DNA from 3 places in the Anaerobacillus sp. genome. Region 3 is predicted to be linked to each of the others. Evidence: riboswitches for the same ligand, from Rfam matches in the RefSeq annotation. Region 3 holds a riboswitch; each other region holds the start of a gene.
What was found. Region 3 has a riboswitch for cyclic di-GMP ahead of ACK4M9_RS11070 (hypothetical protein). Riboswitches for the same ligand answer to the same signal wherever they lie in the genome.
Positions count from the first base shown of each region.

Region 1 (2,269 bases), on a different contig from region 3:
AGTTCTTTCTGCCTTATTAGTAGCCTTTTCTTGTGCTTTTTCTGCTTTTTGCTCAGCCTTTGCAGAAGCTCTTTCTACTTTTTGTGTAGTCTTTGCCTGGGCTTTTTCTACCTTAGCTTCAGCTTTTTGATTTTTTCGCTCCGCTTTATTGAACTCTTTTTCCACTTTTTCGATTTGCTCTTCGTTTTCTTGAACTGGTTCTTCTAATTCAATCTCTTCAACTTCTTCGTTCAGTTCTTCTTCAGCATCCTCTAGGCTTGCACGCAGACGAGCTTCAGCAGCTTTTTGCATAGCTCTTTCTTGATTTGCTAGCGCTTTTCTAATCCCTGCTTTCGCTTGCTCTGGAAGATCTTCTCGTTCTAATAACGCTAATAGATTTTGGCCTCTTTTTGAGCGAATTTCTGTGATTACTTCCTCTAGTTCATCAAGTTCCTCACCTGCTTCTGCAGCTTCTTCAAGAACTTTTTCCGTTTCCTCTAAATGAAGATTATAGTCCTCTAGTAATTCTTCTACAGCTTCCTCATTACCAGCCTCAATAGCATTCTCTAGTTCGATTTCAATTAATTCGATTAATTCGTCTTGTATAATTGCACTATCAACGATATCCTCTGTTAACTCGGCCTCAGTCTCTTTCATATCGCGGGTAAGTTCACTTAGATCTGAGTCAAGCTCATTTACGTCTAAATCTTCACTAACCTCTTCTTCAAAAACTGCATTTTCTTCGTCAACTGAAATTTCATCCACTGTTGGAATTTCTGTTTCTACCTCTTTTTCAGCAAAAGTAACCCCACCCATTGTTAAACCACTTACTAAAATTGCAGTTGATACAACTTTCTTCATCATCTTCATCTCTCCCTAATCCCATTTAGTATAATTTGATGCTCTCTCGGAATGCCTCAATCTTTGCTTTGTTCTCCTCGTACAACTCGTTTGGCGTCATGATCGTCACAATTACATGGCGATTTGACTGTTCTTCGATCCAAACCCCTGTATAAATACTTTCCTGTCGCTCTGATTGCCACGAGATAAAATTTAACCCTTCACCGGTAACCGTTACATTGCCTGCCGCTTTTTGAAGTTCTTTTTTAATTTCTGAAACGGTTTTGCCTTTTGGGATAACTGAAATCATAGCTACTAATTTTTCATTTTTTACCTTAATACCTTTAGCAGTTACTTTCTCAATGACCCAACCATCTGCTGCCTTAATGCGTATTCCTTGATCTGGATTGTCGTAAAAGTCAGAATCAGTTCCTAACCTTTTGTCTTCAGTTACCCCTTCGGCAGCTTTACCACAGCCGACTAGTAAAAGAAAAGAAATCATTAGAAAAATATGTACTGCCTTTTGACTCATAAAAGTCACCTCTTATTCACTTTTTATCAACTGGCAACTGGCTGACATAGGCTAACCCTTAGTCCCTTTAGCTTTGCGTCACCACCTTTCAATGGCTTTGCCTTTGACTTGTTTTCCGTCCTTGCTTATCTATACGGTTAGCTTTTAATTTTTAGGGGGGGAAATAATATTATTTTAAAATTAATTAAACGTTTGATTAAACTAGTTTACTTTGCTGCAGTTTAGCGTTTCTTAAAAAAATAAAAAAACCACAAAAAGCAAAATTGCCATTGTGGTTTCTTCTCGATACTCATCCTTACGCTTTCTTTCTTTTTACATAAAATGTAATAGCTCCCGCTACTAAAACCGCCAAGACTACAAACAACCAGTTCATCAAGTTATTATTTTCTGGAGCTTCTGGCGTTGGTGCAGCCGCACCATCCTCTGAAGCTACTTTCACTACGATTGTCGTTAATGGCTCAATTGTAATTTGCTCACTTGAAAGCTCGAAACCAGTTGGATTTGCTACTGGCGTTACTCCTGCTTCATCTTTATCTACGATGACAATCCCGCTAGTTAAATCCAAATCTAACGATAAGACTCTTGCCTCAGTATCAGCATTCACAAATACATAATAGGCATCACCATTTGTCGCTTCGTTACGATAACCGATGACTAAATCCTGAGCTTGGATCTCAGGAGCATTAATTAATGTAACATTAGTATCAATTAATTCTTTGCTGCCAAGTCGGAACGCATCTGTTGATTTTCTCAGTTCAATAAGTCCTGTTGTGTAGTCTCTCGTAAGATTATGAATTGGATATTCCTCTTTATTTGTCGCTTTGTTCCAATCAAACATATTAATGATATCTGACGAGTCGTATGAATCGTGAATGAAATATGGATACGTAAACGGTACGCCATTTTCATCTTCCATAT
Region 1 is NZ_JBKBWN010000009.1:77,451-79,719, forward strand. Features, by position in the region: gene ACK4M9_RS13940 (coiled-coil domain-containing protein) at 1-843, opposite strand, end outside; gene ACK4M9_RS13945 (hypothetical protein) at 866-1,351, opposite strand; cyclic di-GMP riboswitch class I at 1,381-1,463, opposite strand; gene ACK4M9_RS13950 (pullulanase) at 1,647-2,269, opposite strand, start outside.
Region 1: linked by a shared signal. The riboswitch ahead of ACK4M9_RS13945 (hypothetical protein) and the one ahead of ACK4M9_RS11070 (hypothetical protein) in region 3 are both predicted to bind cyclic di-GMP.

Region 2 (2,269 bases), on a different contig from region 3:
TGGGCAATAACAGCAGAATTATACGCAATTCGGATCGCAAGCTTTGGATCATAATTTGCAGGTGATTTCTTCATTTTAATTGATATATCATGATATATTTCCGCTGCTTTTGCATACTGTCTTATTTCACCGTGAATAGCCGCAATGCTTGCCAATATATCTATTTCAGTTGCTGAAGTATTTTTTTTCGTAGTTGGAGTTAATTGAAGGGCTGCATCAAGTAATTCAAACGCCTTATCCTGGTTATTATTAAGATAAAAATAACTAATCCCTTCACGCCATAATAAAATTTGTTTTAGCTCATCTCTACGAAACAATGGATTAATTTTCTCTAACTTTACAATTCTCAAGACTTCTTTATAGTTTTTTTCTCTAACTAACCGTTCCAAATCTTGGTAAACGTTTTTAACATATTCGATTTTCAGTAAACTTCCAGAACCATAAAAATAGTCCATATCAACACCAAGACGTTTGGCGATTTGATAAAGTATGTATGAATTTGGAACTATTTCATTTTTTTCAATGCGGCTAATTGTTGCTTGGGTGCAAATTCCTTCTGCAAGTTCTTCCTGGTAAATATTGTAGTGCATCCGTAGCTCTTTAATTTTATCACCAACATACATAATCATCCGCCCCCCTATTTATGCATATTTGTATATCATAGTGAAGAACGAGCCATAAACGCGAATTTTATGACGAAATTTGAAATCAAACCTACCTAGAACTGATTTACACAAATCCTCAGCATATGCCATGATCTAATTATAATATAACAATTCTCTTTAAAAAAGGAGCTGGAAATTATGAAAAGACTTTTAGTTGGGGTGTTAGCTTTAGCTTTAATTTTAGGTTTTTCCCAAGCGACGGAAACTTCTGCACAAGAAGAAATCAAACCTTTAGGATTTGGATTCATTCATGGATAATGATTTAAGTAATTCAGAAACAACTAAAAAGTATAATCCTAATAGGAATAATACTTTTTATTGGTTCGTCGTCTTTGATCAGATTATGGGGGAATTTTACAATATTACGTTATTCGAAGATGAGAATTCCAACCTCCATGATATATGTAAAAAGTTTGAATTAGAAAATCCTAAGTTTATTGTTGCAAAAGCCGGTGTTGGTATTCAAAGTCGGCCACCAGAGATAAAAAGATTACCATATCTAATTTATTCCCATCTCTAAATAAGGAAAAAAGAGGCTATCCCAATGGCTATGCTTAGTATGGGATAGCCTCTTATTTAATTCATATTTCTTTTAAAGGAATACCTATCTGACTTGTTTGGAAGATTTCAGCTAGATTTCTTCGGTTAATTTCATCTTCTAGAAATTTGATGAATTCAAAATCTAACTTTAGTTCTTTTGCTTTTGAATATGCAGACATTAGTTTTTCATCTGAAATAAATCTTAAAGACAAACTCATCGTACAATGCCTCCCAAAAATAGTTTCTTAGGTCGGTTGCACTATTAGCTCCAAACTATTCAAGTGCCCATGTAAAAATAGTTTTTCTTCGCTCCCCAACTTTTTATTTTTAAAGATATTATACCAAACAATAATGGTTATATGTCAATAATTAACAAAATAAACTTCTAGTTAAATTTTTGCTCTGCACGTAATAATCTTGACCTTCATAAATCTTTCACCCTATCTGTTACGAAAAATTTGATGTACTATAGTATTAGTTAAATTAGCATTTTACATGTTAGGGTGAAAAAACATGAAAATCCTCGTTGTAGAAGATGATAAAACCATTGCATCTGGTCTAGAATACTCCTTTCAGCAAGAAAACTATGTAACGGTCCTTTGTTACAATGCAGAGTCTGCAAAAGCAGTAATAAAAAATGAGATTTCAAGTATTGACTTATGTTTATTTGATCTGTCTTTGCCTGATGGAAATGGCTATGAGCTTTGTAAACTTGTAAAAAAGGAAAGTGACATTCCCGTAATCTTTTTAACGGCCATGGATGAAGAAGTCAACATAGTAATGGGACTTGATATGGGAGCAGATGATTACATCACAAAACCATTTCGAATTAGAGAGCTTCTCTCTCGAATAAAATCTGTTTTACGCCGTTACAATAAACAAGCTCATACAAATACAATTATTGAACTATCAACGATTCAAATTAATACTTTAGAAGGTAAAGTTTATAAAAACAGCAACGAAATTTATGTTACTGCGTTAGAATATCGACTACTACTGATTTTTGCAAATCATGTCGGCCAAGTCCTCACACGTAATCAATTACTAGAAAGAATCTGGGACGT
Region 2 is NZ_JBKBWN010000009.1:44,278-46,546, forward strand. Features, by position in the region: gene ACK4M9_RS13770 (helix-turn-helix domain-containing protein) at 1-629, opposite strand, end outside; gene ACK4M9_RS13775 (hypothetical protein) at 916-1,185, shown strand; gene sda (sporulation histidine kinase inhibitor Sda) at 1,247-1,423, opposite strand; cyclic di-GMP riboswitch class II at 1,445-1,528, opposite strand; gene ACK4M9_RS13785 (response regulator transcription factor) at 1,719-2,269, shown strand, end outside.
Region 2: linked by a shared signal. The riboswitch ahead of sda (sporulation histidine kinase inhibitor Sda) and the one ahead of ACK4M9_RS11070 (hypothetical protein) in region 3 are both predicted to bind cyclic di-GMP.

Region 3 (2,269 bases):
TTTGAATTCAAGTTTTATTTCGTGTTACAAGTGGAAGTGATTAAAGTTTATCGATATTTAAAATCGGAAGGGGCAATAAACAATGTCAAATGTAAAATTAGCAATTATCTATTATAGTTCGACGGGTACAAACTACCAGTTAGCACAATGGGCAGAGGAAGCTGCGATAGTAGCAGGTGCTGAGGTAAAAGTATTAAAGGTAGCAGAACTAGCACCAAAATCAGCAATTGAAAGTAATCCTAGTTGGAAAGCGCACGTTGAAGCAACTCAACATGTACCTGAAGTTACATTAGACGATCTTGAATGGGCTGATGCAATTATCTTCAGCGTACCAACAAGGTTTGGTGGTATGCCTGCTCAAATGAAACAATTCTTGGATACAACAGGTGGGCTTTGGTTCGCAGGTAAGCTTGCTAATAAGGTGGTTAGTGCGATGTCAAGTGCTGCAAATTCTCATGGTGGACAGGAACAAACTGTTTTATCCTTATACACAACAATGTATCATTGGGGAGCGATAGTAGCAGCACCAGGATATACAGATCCAACCATTTTTGCTTCAGGTGGTAATCCTTATGGAACAAGTGTAACTGTTGACCAACAAGGAAACATGGTAGAAGATGTGAAAGACGCAGTGAAACATCAGGCAAAACGTACGATTGAGATTGCGCAACTAGTAAAACAAGGGCAAAAATAATAAAGACGAATTGGTGATAATAGTTTACACAAAAAAAGTATCAGACCTTTAGTTTTAAAGAATGGGGCTTTAATTCTTTAGAGTAGGTCTGATACTTTTATTTTTTAAGAAAAGAAAGTATATGCGTTTTTTATTAATGTATGTCTAGCTCCACGTATGCTCTGCGTTTTTCTATCGTAACTTGCTCCGTAAAGCTTCTAACCTTTCAACCGCTTTATCATAATCAATTTCTAACTCAGTCAATAATAGTAAGGAAGGGTTGTTTGTAGCTTGGATTTTTAGAAGGTGAAAAATTGTTGGTTTTTCTTTTTTTATTATTGTCATTATTTCTGCAGAAGGCAACGAGAACTTAGGATCCCTCACTCGTAAAAAACCTCTTAAATAGTTGATGAATTCTGGTAATGAACTAGTATTATCAGGTAAGTTCCTCATCATTTGTTCAAATTTATCAAGTGTCGCTTGTAAATCACGAAATCTACTCATATGCATTACCCCTTCATAAGATAAGTATCCGTATAGACAAGCTAGTGTAAATAGATTTGTTTAGGTAACTGGCTGACTTTGATCTATTCGATCATTAGTCCCTTTAGCTTTGCGTCCTTATTTTTCAATAAGTTTGCCTTTATCTATACTTATTAACATTATAATTATGTTTGTGGACAAAAGTAAATAAGGCAAAGGGCTGAACATTTATTCCCTTTGCCTTATTAAAATGGTTTCGAAATGGTGGTCTTATAGAAAGTTACGTGTCACGAATAATAAAGCATCTTCCTTGGTAGAAATCTCCTTATTTAAATAAGCACATTCAATTTCAAGTAAAATTTTACTGTAAAGAGGACTTGGCGGGAGGTTTAGGGCCTTTAAATCATCACCATCAATCAACTTTGGCATGGCTACTCTAATAGTAATGTATTTCTTAATTAACTCCAGAAAATCGTTAGGCTGACTTGATAACAAGGAGTAGCATACAAGAGATTCTGGGGTATAATTCTTAAATTGTTTATGAATATTTCCGAGCTGCATACCTGTAGGAATAGCTTGTTTAGTCGTAACTAGCTCGTAAATCTCTTCTAGGACACGTAATTGCTCGTTATTAAGAGCAAATTCCTTAACTAGATGGTGCCCTTTTTCTTTCCTATAAAATAATATCGCTAGGTAACAAATCCAACTATTCGAATTATATTGGCTGTTGCTTTGAAGGGAAACGGTTACGTCACTCATTAACGAATGAAATTCCTTTAATAACTGGATGATTTCATCATTACACAAATTGGGCCCGATCAAATAATTTAGGACACCTAATTGTTGTAAACGGATTAGAGATTCCACTGGGTACTCTTCCATTAACATTATTTTTAATTCATGCGCAAGTCTCGGCTTAGAGGTCGAGACAATCTTATCTACAGAAGTAACGGCTAATTCTAATGTTTGCTTATCCATTTTAAAGCCAAAACGTTGTTCGAAACGAACCGCTCGTAATATTCTTGTCGGATCTTCTACGAAGCTGAGATTGTAAAGGATTTTAACCTTCTTTGCCTTTATATCACGATAGCCATGAAAAAAGTCAATTAGCTT
Region 3 is NZ_JBKBWN010000006.1:245,074-247,342, reverse strand. Features, by position in the region: gene wrbA (NAD(P)H:quinone oxidoreductase) at 83-694, shown strand; gene ACK4M9_RS11070 (hypothetical protein) at 866-1,177, opposite strand; cyclic di-GMP riboswitch class I at 1,238-1,325, opposite strand; gene ACK4M9_RS11065 (CBS domain-containing protein) at 1,427-2,269, opposite strand, start outside.